Regions from separate parts of the Pantoea sp. X-Soil-ISGK-285 genome, predicted to be linked through region 2. Evidence: predicted binding sites of a transcription regulator. Region 2 holds the regulator's gene; each other region holds the start of a gene.
The links. Region 2 encodes Fur, which represses iron uptake genes when iron is present. Its sites were predicted from a motif close to ATAATAATGAGAACNACTATCAA; they were not measured.

Region 1 (4,365 bases), 710 kb from region 2:
TGACGCTGGCCGGTGCCGGCATGTTTATCGGCCTGCTGACCGGCGGCGTGCTGGCGGATCGCTATGAGCGCCGACGTCTGATCCTGTTTGCCCGATCCACCTGTGGCCTGGGCTTTGTCGCCTTATGCATCAATGCCCTGCTCCCTTCGCCGTCGGTGATCGCCGTCTTTGTGCTGGGACTGTGGGATGGTTTTTTCGGCGCGATAGGCGTCACCGCGCTGCTGGCGGCGACTCCGGCGCTGGTCGGGCGTGAAAACCTGATGAAAGCAGGTGCGATTACCATGCTGACGGTGCGCTTTGGCGCGATTCTCTCCCCCGCCATTGCCGGACTGGTCATCGCGCAGGGCGGTGTGGCGTGGAACTACGGACTGGCGGCGTTCGGCACGTTGCTGACGGTGCTAACCCTGCTGCGGTTGCCGCGGCTGGCGCCACCGCCGCAGCCGCGTGAGCATCCGCTAAAAGCACTGGTCAGCGGCGTGCAATTCCTGTTTGCCAGCCCGATCGTTGGCATGGCGGCGCTGGTCGGCGCGCTGGTGACGTTAGCCAGCGCGGTGCGCGTGCTCTATCCGGCGCTGGCGCCACACTGGCAGGTCGGCGTGACGGAGTTAGGGCTGATGTATGCCGCCGTTCCGCTGGGTGCTGCCACAGGTGCCCTCACCAGCGGACGGCTGGCACAGTCACCGCAGCCGGGCCGCCTGATTCTGGCGAGTGCTATTGCTGCTTTCGTCGCGCTGGCTCTGTTCAGCCTGATGCCGTGGTTCAGCGCGAGTCTGGTCTGCCTTGCGGCCTTTGGCTATTTCAGTGCCATCAACAGCCTGGTGCAGTACGCGCTGATCCAGACGCTGACGCCTGATGCGTTGCTCGGCAGGATCAACAGCCTCTGGACAGCGCAGAATGTCACCGGCGATGCGATAGGTGCAGCGATGATTGGCGCGATGGGTTCACTGTTGTTGCCGCAGCAGGCGGCCAGCCTGGCTGGTCTGGCAGCCACCGTGCTGGGCATCATCATGTGGCTGCTGATGGCGCGTCTGCGTCGCTATCAACCGCCTGCACCGGCGGAAACGGGATCATGATTTAACGAACAACGTCTCCAGCCGCGTCAGCAAATTGCTGGCGCTGTAGTAGTCGAGCCGGAAGCTATCCAGCCCCAGCGCATAGACCGCTTTTGCGCGCACAGCTGGGGTCTGCGCCAGGAAAGGGTTGCTCATCACCTGTGCGGCGGTGGGCTCTTCAGCGGCAAACAGCAGATATGATTGACCATTAAGGCCTGCCGCCAGATTTTCTCCTGACAGTTGCAGGATATCTTTACGCTGTCCCATGCTGTGACCAGACTGAAGAGTGGCCGGCGGCGTCGCCAGAGTGAAGCCCAGTTGCTGCAGTAATTTCCCCTGCGCCGACGCATCCGTCCACAGATTGACTGCCCGGCCATCCCCGTTCCACACCATCGCTGAAACCGGCTGCGGCGGCAGGGTCAGCTTCGCTTTCAGAGCCTTTTCTCGCGCATCAAACTCAGTTTTCCGGGCGGCAGCTTCCGCTTCATGCCCGGTCGCCTCACCCAGCAACGTCACCAGTTGCTGCCAGCTTTTATCGTCGTAATTCACCACCAGCACCGGCGCAATCGCCGCGAGCTGATCGACCAGTTTTATCGCCGAATCATTCCCGGTGGCGCTGACCACAATCAGGTCTGGCGCTTCAGCAGCAATCGCTTCTGCACTGGGCTCACCAATGTAGAGACGTTTTACGCCGCGCTGTTTGGCCACTTCGCCCCACTGACGGAAGAATCCCTGCTTATCAGCCAGCCGACTGCCGGGTGCAGTTGCGCCACTGGCGACGACCGGCGCGTCAATCGCCAGCAGCGAGCCGGTCAGGGTAACGCTGGTCGAAACGATACGCATCGGTGCCTGGGTCAGCGTGATATTGCCTGTTGCCCCGGCGACAGTTCGCGGCCAGCCGGTCTGGGCAGCAGCGGTAACGCTGAACAGGCTGATGCTCAGGAAAAACAGCGCTATCGCCGATGTGACACCATGTTTACTCATAGATTTTCGTCCACTTTTACCCGGAAAAAGAGAGAGACCATTTGTGCTGATTTAACCGGCCATGCCAGCTGAATCGCCGCGTAATTATTGACACTTTCAGCTAATCAACGTAGGTTACTGGCCCACAATACAAATGATAATCATTATTAGTTATCTTATCATTTATAGGTGGAAATTATGGTGGAATCGCTGGCGTTTGAACATCCCTTGTTGCAGGATTTCCCGGCACTCTGCCGTGGCTTTCTGTTTACCTCTCCCTGGCAAAGCCTGACCACACAGGGCTGTTTTACTACCCTTACCGCGCCGGTAAGGCAGGGTGAGCAGCTGACAGGGGAGTTTCAGCAGCAACTACAGCACCATTTTGCTTCAGCCAGAAAACAGGGCATTGCCCATCCCATTCTGGTGGGTGCAATCCCCTTCGACGTGGATCAGCCCGCTGCGCTGTTTATCCCTGAGTCGTATCAGACCTTTAACCGTGACGATCTCAACGCCAGTGCCTCTCTGGCTGAGGCTGAACTGCCGCAGGTGCGTCGCCGCACGGCGGTGCCGGACCATGACATTTTCATCGACATGGTTGCGCAGGCGGTGGCGGCTACGCAGCGCGGCGATCTGGATAAAGTGGTGTTGTCGCGGCTGATGGATATCGTGGCGGAACAGCCGGTTGATACGGCCGCCCTGATGCAGCGCATCGTGGCGCAGAACCCTAACAGCTATCACTTCCATCTGCCGCTGCCCGATGGTGGCGCGCTGGTTGGCGCCAGCCCGGAACTGATGATTCGTAAGCAGGGCCGCCAGTTCTGCTCCTGTCCGCTGGCCGGTTCAGCGCCGCGTCATCGCGATCCGCAGCGTGACCAGGCCTCTGGCGACAGCCTGATGCACTCAGCAAAAGATCGTCATGAGCATAAGCTGGTCACGGATGCGATGCGCGCGACGCTGCAGCCGCGCAGCCGCCTGCTGTCGGTCCCCGAGACACCTTCACTGCTGACCACCGCAACATTGTGGCATCTCGCTACGCAGATTCAGGGTGACGTGCTGGACGATCGCGAAAATGCGCTGTCACTGGCCTGTCTGCTGCATCCGACACCGGCCCTCAGCGGCTTCCCGCATCAGCGTGCTCAGGCGCTGATTCAGCGACTGGAGCCATTTGAACGTCAGCTGTTTGGCGGCATCGTCGGCTGGTGTGACGATCAGGGCAATGGCGAATGGGTCGTCACCATTCGCTGCGGTACGGTGAATGGCCCGCGGGTGCGGCTGTTTGCGGGCGCAGGCATCGTAGCGGACTCACAACCTGAATCAGAATGGCGTGAAACCGGCGTCAAACTCGACACCATGCTTCGCGCTTTTGGACTGCAATAAAGGAACCTGTATGACGATTTCCTACAGCCGCTGGCCGGACGATCTGGCCGCACGTTACCGTGAAAAAGGCTACTGGCTCGATCTGCCGATGACCGATATCCTGGAACGTCATCGCGACAGCGAGAGCGTAGCGGTGATTGATGGCGAACGACAATTTACCTATCGCCAGCTGGCGGCGCTGAGTGACAACCTGGCCGCGGCATTGCAGCGTCGCGGCCTGAAGTCAGGCGATACGGCGCTGGTGCAGCTTGGCAACGTGGCGGAATTTTACCTGACGCTGTTTGCCCTGTTCAAAATCGGCGTTGCCCCGGTTAACGCCCTGTTCAGCCATCAGCGCACTGAACTGGCCGCCTATGCCAGTCAGATCTCGCCGAGCCTGTTAATTGCCGATCGCAGCCACGCACTGTTCGCCGATGATGCGTTTATTGCGCAACTTCGCCGCGATCAGCGTTCACTCCAACAGGTGATCCTGCGTAATGACGCTCAGACGGAAAACAGCCTCGACGCCCTGCTGGCTGAACCCGCGGGCAACTTCATCGCAACCCCGACCGCAGGCGATGAAGTCGCCTTTTTCCAGCTGTCGGGTGGCAGTACCGGTACACCGAAACTGATCCCACGTACCCATAATGATTACTACTACAGCATCCGTGAGAGTGACGTTATCTGCGATGTTACCGCCGACACCCGCTACCTGATCGCCCTGCCCGCCGCGCATAACTTCCCGATGAGTTCGCCGGGCGCGCTGGGCGTTTTTTACGCGGGCGGACAGGTGATCTTAGCCGCCGATCCCAGCGCAACGCTCTGCTTCCCGCTGATTGAAAAGCATCAGGTCACCGATACCGGCCTGGTCCCGCCCGCCGCCAGTCTCTGGCTGCAGGCGATTCAGGAATGGGGCAGCAATGCTGCGCTGGCCTCGCTGCAACGCATTCAGGTCGGTGGCGCAAAGCTGGGTGAAACGCTGGCCGCGCGCATC
Region 2 (4,365 bases):
AATAGACGCGGGTGCGGCCCTGCAGAGATGCAGTAGCTTCAGCAAAGGCTGCGGTATCAAGACGATAGAGCGTTGACAAGATAAGCATAAAGCGATTCACCGCCCGCTTCTGCTCCGCATATTCATCGGAAAGCAGCAGCTCGCGCACCGCGCGGACACGATCCTGCGGGCGCGAACCCACAGACGCAGGCTGGGACTCTTTCGCTGCATCTTTTGAGGCTGGCTGTGCAGGCGAAGCGGGTGCAGTCTGACCGGCCGTGAACTTCAGCATACGACGCAGAATGTCGGATGCGCTTTCACCAATGTGTTGCGTGTGGCTGGCAATATAACGGTAGAGCTCTTCGTCAACTTCGATCGTTTTCATCTTATTCCGTACGGTTCTTTCTCATGACAGAACCACCTGTTTCCTGAAAAGCTCTGAGTATAGTCAGGCAATTCAAAGGGTGTGTGGGTTCTAACATCAGGATTATAAAGTTAAAGTCAGGCGGGTTGTTAGCAATCAAACGGTTTACGGGCAAAAGTCAGAATATGTCCTAATGCCGCCGGAACCGGCGCGCCTGAAAAGGTGAAACCATGATAACCTAAGCTCAGGTCTCAAACTTAAGAACTTTGCTATGATTTTGAACGCCCGTCTGCAAACTGAACAATCCCCTGCTGATTCTCTGCCCATCCTGCTTATCCACGGTCTGTTTGGCAGTCTCGATAACCTTGGCGTGCTGGCGCGCGGGCTGAAAGATGCCGGTCCGTTGCTGCAGGTAGATGTCCGCAACCACGGACTTTCACCACGATCTGACGAGATGAACTACGCTGTAATGGCGCAGGATATGGTCGAAACACTGGATGCACATGGCATTGATCGCGTCGCGGTGATCGGACACTCGATGGGCGGTAAAATCGCCATGACCATGAGCGCGCTGGTGCCGGAACGCATTGAGCGCCTGGTGATGATCGATATCGCCCCGGTGGATTACCAGACGCGCCGTCATGACCAGATATTTGCCGGCATTCGTGCCGTCACCGATGCGGGCGTCTCATCCCGCAGCGAGGCGGCGAAGGTCATGCGAACGCTGATCGAGGAAGAAGGGGTGATCCAGTTCCTGCTGAAATCCTTCCAGGAGGGGGAGTGGCGCTTCAACGTCCCGGTGCTGTGGGATAACTACACCACGATATCTGGCTGGCAGCCGGTTCCCGCCTGGAATCACCCGGCGCTGTTTATTCGCGGCGGCGACTCCAGCTACCTGGATAACAGCTATCGCGATGCGTTGCTGCAGCAGTTCCCGGCCGCTCAGGCGCATGTGATCGGTGGCGCAGGACACTGGGTTCATGCAGAGAAACCCGATGCCGTTTTGCGCAGTGTCCGTCGCTTTTTTGCGCTTTAAAAGCAAATAGATGGCGGTAAAAGTTTAGGATTGGCGTCCGGCGTAAGCGTGAAGTATGATGGCGCGCTAAAATTTTGCCGCGGGTCAGTTTTGCTGCGGCAATGGCCAATAATTTATAATCTGCGCGGTGAGTGTCTGGCGCCCGCCCCCATTCAGTTTTACTAAGCCATGGCAAAAGAACAGACTGACCGCACGACGCTTGATCTCTTTGCTGATGAGCGCCGCCCTGGTCGACCCAAAACCAGTCCGCTTTCGCGTGATGAACAGCTGCGCATTAACAAGCGCAATCAACTGAAACGTGACAAAGGACGCGGGCTTCGTCGTGTCGAACTGAAAATGAACAGTGACGCCGTCGATGCACTCAATACGCTGGCAGAACAGCGCAATCTCAGCCGTAGCGAACTGATTGAACAGATGCTACTGGCACAGCTCAAACTGGATTAATGCGGGCAAATCGCACGCAGAGGCAAATGTCGGGGCTTTAACCGTTCACCGGTTTTCTCTCGTCTGCTATTATTCGCTGAAATGTGCTGCGGCACACATCTCATCATCAGGATTTAAGAGGTTATTTTACTCATGGCACTCGTAGGCATCTTCTTCGGCAGCGATACCGGCAATACCGAAAACATTGCAAAAATGATCCAGAAACAGCTGGGTACAGATGTTGCAGAAGTCCATGACATCGCAAAAAGCACAAAAGAAGATCTGGAAGCGTTTGATATCCTGCTGCTGGGTATTCCGACCTGGTACTACGGCGAAGCGCAGTGCGACTGGGATGACTTTTTCCCGACGCTGGAAGAGATCGATTTTAACGGCAAGCTGGTTGCGCTGTTTGGCTGTGGCGACCAGGAAGATTACGCAGAGTATTTCTGTGATGCCATGGGCACGATTCGCGACATTATCGAACCGCACGGTGCCGTCATTGTCGGACACTGGCCAACTGAAGGCTACCACTTCGAAGCTTCGAAAGGCCTGGCCGATGATACCCACTTCCTGGGCCTGGCCATTGACGAAGATCGCCAGCCTGAGCTGACCAGCCAGCGTGTTGACCAATGGGTTAAGCAGATTTTTGATGAACTGCAGCTGAAAGAGATCATCGAAGCCTGATCCTGCCCGACTCAATGTGAGCGCCAGCTCACATTGAGGCAATGAAAATGCCTATAGAAATAATAGCCACATTTTTTTAACTTTCTCCGTTTAATCTGTAGAATACCCGCATCGATCTTCCGCTTATTTTCTCAGGCGGCAAGACTAAGTGATGTGCTAACAGACCTCTGTCAGAATCTTCCCCGGCCCGGTGACGCATCCCCAATAGCCCATGATGATTCAGACACGCCCTCTGGTTTTCATTTCATCGCTTCAGTTCTATAATGAGACGCAAATGAGAATGAGCACAGATCGACATTCAAGGCGATAAGCCACAAAAGTGAATATTAGTAACAGGACAAAATCCGCATGACTGACAACAACACCGCATTAAAGAAGGCTGGCCTGAAAGTAACGCTGCCCAGACTGAAAATTCTGGAAGTGCTTCAGGAACCTGAGTGCCATCACGTCAGTGCGGAAGATTTGTATAAACGCCTGATCGACATTGGCGAAGAGATTGGCCTGGCGACCGTTTACCGTGTTCTGAACCAGTTTGATGATGCCGGTATTGTGACTCGTCACAACTTTGAAGGCGGCAAGTCTGTCTTCGAACTGACGCAGCAGCATCACCACGATCACCTGATCTGCCTGGATTGCGGCAAGGTTATCGAGTTCAGCGACGAATCGATTGAAACGCGTCAGCGTGAAATCGCGACCCGCCATGGCATCAAGCTGACCAACCACAGCCTCTATCTCTATGGACACTGTACGCTGGGCGATTGCCGTGAAGACGAAACGCTGCACGACCAGTAACGCTGGCGCGGCCTGAAATAAAAAAACCGGTGAATTCACCGGTTTTTTTTCGTCTGTTTTCTGCCCTCATCTCAGGCGACCAGCGTCTCCTGCAGATAGCGCCAGCGTGGAATGGAGCTGCTGCAATCCAGAATGGCCAGCGAAATGCGGCTCTGGTTATTGCCGTTCATCATCTGCATTTCGCGGTACTGTACGACGATCTCTTTTTCATGATGAGAGAGAATGACATGTTCACAGGTGGCAATGCGCATCCCTTCCCGCTGCCCTTGTAACTGCTGGAAAAGATCCTCGACCTCGTTCAGATTGTACTCTTTGCCCTTTGGGGTCACCATGCGAAACTCAGGATGAAAATAGGACATCAGCAGCTGGAAACTGTCGTCAGATCCGGCTGGCTGATTAAAAATACGTTCAATGAGCTGATGTAAAACGACGACACAGTGTTTGGCTTCCTGGGCGAGAACTGTCATTTTTTTTCCTTCTGTAACCCGCTTTGCAACCTCTGAGAGCGGATAGCCTACCTGAAAGCTGACAATTCACATCCTGAAATTGATTAATTTTTTTAAACTCAGATTACTCCCACAAGTCGGTATTGAACCGGTTGTGGTTAGTGCAGAATAAACGTCGGCGATGGTAAAAATCGGGGCAATAAAAAAGGGCGATAAATCGCCCTTTTGTCATTTTATGAGGTCAGCCCCAAAAAATTTATTCGCCCGTTTTGGTCCAGGTATCACGAAGACCGACGGTGCGGTTAAACACCAGTTGCGTCGGTTTCGAGTAAACGCTGTCGGCGCAGAAATAACCTTCACGTTCAAACTGAAACGGTGTTGTCGGTTCCACATCGCGCAGGCTGGGTTCAACAAAGCCGTTTTTGATGGTCAGTGACTCAGGATTAATGACCGCCAGGAAATCCTCTGCAGCAGCCGGGTTTGGCACACTGAACAGACGATCATACAGACGGAACTCAGCTGGCTGCGCGTGATCCGCAGAAACCCAGTGAATCACGCCTTTGACTTTGCGGCCATCGGCTGGATCTTTGCTCAGCGTATCAACATCGCTGGTGCAGTAGATGCAGGTAATGTTGCCCGCT
Region 3 (4,365 bases), 700 kb from region 2:
CGTGTCCCCGGCGTAGAGGTTGCCCTGACGACTGTAACCGGCCCCCACTTCCAGCGTCTGCATCGGCGCAAATGCCCAGCGCAGCAGGCCATGAATATCTTTGTTGATCGAGCCTTCCCGGCCCGCCGGGTACGATCCGGCGTAACTGCCGGTGCGGTCTGCGGCGTGCCCTTCATTAATGTCGTAAGCATCAGCCTGCGTTTTTGCCAGACCGCCATAGAGCCGGAAACTGACATCCTCGCCCAGTGGCCCTTCAAGGCTGAAGTTGGTGCGACGGGTCGCGCCCTCCTCCTTGTGTTCCGGCACGTTGTAATAGGCGCTCCATGAGCCGTGCCACTGATTATCCATCTCTTTTTTGGTGATGATGTTCACCACGCCGCCCGCTGCACCGTTACCGTAACGAGCCGCTGCCGGACCGCGGATTACCTCAATGCGATCAATGATCTCTGGCGGCACCCAGTTAGTGTCGCCGCGCGTATCACGCTCGCCACGCCAGCCAAGCCGAACCGCGTTGCGGCTGGTCACCGGCAATCCATCGATCAGAATCAGGGTATTTTCCGGCCCCATGCCGCGGATATCGATCTGGCGATTGTTTCCGCGCTGGCCGCTGGTGGAGTTACCGGTCAGATTGACGCCAGGCATGGTGCGAATAATTTCGGCGACATCGCGTGCGGGTGGATGTTTTTTAATTTCGTCGGCGGTGATGGTCGACACGCCAGGTGCCTGCAACGTCTGCTCGGCGGCGGTCACCATCATGGTGTCGTCGTGGAGGGTATCGGAGGGGCTGCTGTCGATAGCCGGTTCGCGGGTGGCTTCAGCAGCCACGGCACCGGCAGAAATGAGAGAGGCGGTGAAACCCAGTTCAATCATAATGGCTAACGAAAGCCGGGATAACTTTTTCATTTTTCTGTTCCTGGAGTGCCGGCGAGGATGCCACTGCCGGCGTGCCGGTAAAAAAGTAATAACCTTGCCTGCAACGTTTTCCCCTTGTCGCCGGGCCAGCGTCAGAAGCGCTTTGCATCAGTCTGAAAGCCGGTGCGGCAGAGAGGATGCGCGCGCTCCCTGTCGGGCGGAAACACCCTATTGCAAATGCAAATAATTATCAATACTATTATTCATAACATGCATGACCCTAATCAAGGGTGATCGAAAGATGGCGCGTATGACGTGGTTAAATGAAGAAACCGGCAGTGAACGCTGGTGGCAACAGCAGCAGCAACGGGGCATTCCTCTGGTTGAAGCTGGCGAAAAGGGAACCTGTCAGGTCACCTTTTTCTGGCGCGATCCTCAGGGTGACACGCAGCACTCCAATACCCGGCGCGTCTGGATCAATATTACCGGCGTAACCGATCATCATCATTCAGCGGTCCCCTCCTCATTAACGCCTGTTCCCGATACCGATGTCTGGTGGTGGCAAACCGCTCTGCCCGCTGACTGGCGCGGCAGCTACTGCCTGATTCCTGATAGTCAGGAAGAGACTTTTACCGGGCAGGCCGATATGCAGTCAGTGCGCCAGTGGTGGAGTCAGAAATTCCCGCAGGCGCAAAGCGATCCGCTGAATCCTCTGCGAAGCTGGGCGGGTGGACGCGGAATGAGGGTCTCGCCACTGCACCTGCCACACGCGCCGGATCAGCAGGTGTGGCGTGCAGTTGATGAGGGCCGTGCCGCCGATATTCCGCTGCAACACTATTTGTGGCGCAGCGAACGGCTGGGGAACCAGCGTCAGATCTGGATCTCTGTTACCGGAGACGCCAGTGCAGGCGATCGTCCGCTGGTACTGCTGCTGGATGGTCAGTTCTGGGCAAAGAACATGCCGGTTGCCGGCCCGCTTCAGCAACTGACAGAGGCAGGCGAACTGCCCCCTGCGGTCTATGTCATGATCGACATCATCGACCGCGAGCACCGCACGCGTGAGCTGACCTGTAACCCTGACTTCTGGCTGGCGATTCAGCACGAGCTGTTGCCGCAGGTTCAGCGCTGGGCGCCGTTTCGTGCCGACAGCACGCTGGTAGCGGGACAGAGTTTTGGCGGCCTTTCTGCCGCTTACGCCACCCTGACCTGGCCGGAAACCTTTGCTGGGGCGATCAGCCTCTCCGGGTCGTTCTGGTGGCCCGCGCGCGGCGATCCCAATGGCTGGCTGCCACAGCAGTTACAACAGGGCTTACTGCAGGCCCCCCCTCGCCGCTTCTACCTGGAAGCGGGACGACGCGAACGGCTGATTCTGGCAGCAAACCAGCAGTTTCAGCACGATCTGACCGCTGCCGGACATCAGGTCAGCTATCACCCGGTCGAAGGTGGTCACGATGCGCTGTGCTGGCGCGGCGGACTGCTGGCAGGCCTTAAAGCCATATGGCAATAGCCCTAACCCGCTTATATTCCGCCTTCTGCGCGCCACTGAAAGATATCGGATATGCAGGACAGCGGCGTTAGCGCGCCCGGTGACTGCGGACAGGAGACCGACATGCAACAACTTAACCCTTTCGACGATCCGCAACAGGATTGTCAGGTGCTGAAGAACGATCAGCAGCAGTACAGCTTATGGCCCGCCTTTTGTGCGGTTCCGGCAGGATGGCAGCCGGTGTTTGGTCCCGGGCCACAGGCTGACTGTCTGAGCTGGCTGAATGAAAACTGGCACGATATCCGTCCGGTTATGACGCAGGACAGAGGCGAAAATGTCTGAGATCACCCTCAACCCGCAGACAGAACAAAAAACGCTGCCGCTGGTGGCCGCTCAGCCCGGAATCTGGATCGCTGACCAGCTATCGCCCTATTCCAATGCTTACGCCGTGGCGCATTTTGTCGAACTGCGCGGTGCGCTGAACAGCGCGCTGTTATCACGGGCCATAATTGCTGGCATGCAGGAAGCGGACACACTGAATATGGCCTTTGGCGAGCTGGAGGGTGAACCGCTACAGTGGCCTGAACCCCAGGCTTTCCGCGAGCCTGAGGTGGTCGATCTGCGCGACGCCGCCGATCCGGAGGCCGCAGCACGTGCGCTGATGCAGCAGGATATGACCGGCGATCTGCGGGTGCTGAGCGGCGCGCCGCTCTACCATCACAGCCTGCTTCGGCTGGATGAGGATCATTGGTACTGGTATCAGCGATACCATCATCTGGTGGTCGATGGTTTTAGTTTCACCGCCCTGACCCGCCGTATCGCCAATCTTTACAGCGCCTGGCAGCGCGGCGACACGCCGGAGCCAAGCCCGTTCGTGCCGTTCAGCGACGTCGTTGATGAATATCAGCGCTATCAGCAATCTTCGGGCTGGCAGCGCGATCGCCAGTTCTGGCTGGAGAAAGGCGCGCAGCTACCTGCGCCCGCCTCGTTGTCCGCTCTGCCGCTGGCCGGTCAGAGCGCCAGTACCGACCTGCTGCGCCACACGTTTGCCGTGGATCGCGACACTTTTCAGGCTTTGCTGACGCACACCGGGCAGCACAACCTCAGTGCTGCGGATACCGCCTTTGCGCTGGTGGCCTTATGGTTGGCGCGCCTCACCGGTCAGCATGCGTTCGCCGCCGGTTTCATCTTTATGCGCCGTATCGGCTCGGCCGCGCTCTGCGCCACCGGTCCGGTGATTAACGTGCTGCCATTGGCGGTGCATTACGATCCGGCACAGCCGCTGACGGCACTGGCCGGGCGTCTGGCGGGCGAAGTCAAAAAAATGCGTCGTCATCAGCGTTACGACGCTGAACAGGTGCAGCGCGATCTGGGTCGCTCCGGCGACAGCGATCCGCTCTATGGGCCGGTAATCAATCTGAAGATGTTTGATTACCAGCTCGATTTCGCTGGCATCAAAGGCATAACCCATCAGCTGGCGTCAGGACCGGTACGCGATCTGGAGATTGCTATCTACCTCAGCGAACAGGGCGACCTGACGCTGGAGTTACTGGCTAATGCACAGCGCTACAGCGACACAACGCTAAAGCAACACGCCAGCCGCTTTGGCCTGCTGCTTCAGCAGCTTGCCGTCCGGCCAGCCAGTGCCTGTGGCGAGCTGGATATGCTGATGCCGGAAGAGCATCAGCAGCTCGCGGCGATCAACCAGACTGCCGTAATGCTGCCTGCAGAAACCCTGAGCAGCCTGCTGCTCCGTCAGGCACAGCGTTCGCCGCGCGCTCCGGCACTGGCAGATGAGGGGCATCAGCTTGACTATCAACAGATGCAGCAGCAGGTCGCCGCGCTGGGGCAACAGTTGATTGCGCAGGGAGTGACGCCGGGTGATATCGTCGCCGTAGCGCTGCCGCGTTCGGTCTTTTTATCGCTGGCGCTGCAGGCGATCGTCAGCGTGGGGGCAACCTGGCTGCCGCTTGATACCGGCTACCCGGACGATCGGTTACAGATGATGCTGGAAGATGCCGCGCCGA

Region 1: the regulator Fur is predicted to act here: its motif matches at 2,164-2,186, upstream of AC6I8B_RS02090 (isochorismate synthase).
Region 3: the regulator Fur is predicted to act here: its motif matches at 1,090-1,112, upstream of fes (enterochelin esterase).

Annotation. Positions count from the first base shown of each region.
Region 1 is NZ_AP035938.1:459,794-464,158, reverse strand. Features, by position in the region: gene entS (enterobactin transporter EntS) at 1-1,073, shown strand, start outside; gene fepB (Fe2+-enterobactin ABC transporter substrate-binding protein) at 1,068-2,036, opposite strand; gene AC6I8B_RS02090 (isochorismate synthase) at 2,214-3,392, shown strand; gene AC6I8B_RS02085 ((2,3-dihydroxybenzoyl)adenylate synthase) at 3,403-4,365, shown strand, end outside.
Region 2 is NZ_AP035938.1:1,166,784-1,171,148, reverse strand. Features, by position in the region: gene seqA (replication initiation negative regulator SeqA) at 1-364, opposite strand, end outside; gene ybfF (esterase) at 615-1,379, shown strand; gene ybfE (LexA regulated protein) at 1,548-1,823, shown strand; gene fldA (flavodoxin FldA) at 1,956-2,486, shown strand; gene fur (ferric iron uptake transcriptional regulator) at 2,835-3,278, shown strand; gene AC6I8B_RS05450 (hypothetical protein) at 3,350-3,745, opposite strand; gene glnS (glutamine--tRNA ligase) at 3,981-4,365, opposite strand, start outside.
Region 3 is NZ_AP035938.1:469,511-473,875, reverse strand. Features, by position in the region: gene AC6I8B_RS02135 (TonB-dependent siderophore receptor) at 1-903, opposite strand, end outside; gene fes (enterochelin esterase) at 1,154-2,359, shown strand; gene AC6I8B_RS02125 (MbtH family protein) at 2,462-2,680, shown strand; gene AC6I8B_RS02120 (enterobactin synthase subunit F) at 2,673-4,365, shown strand, end outside.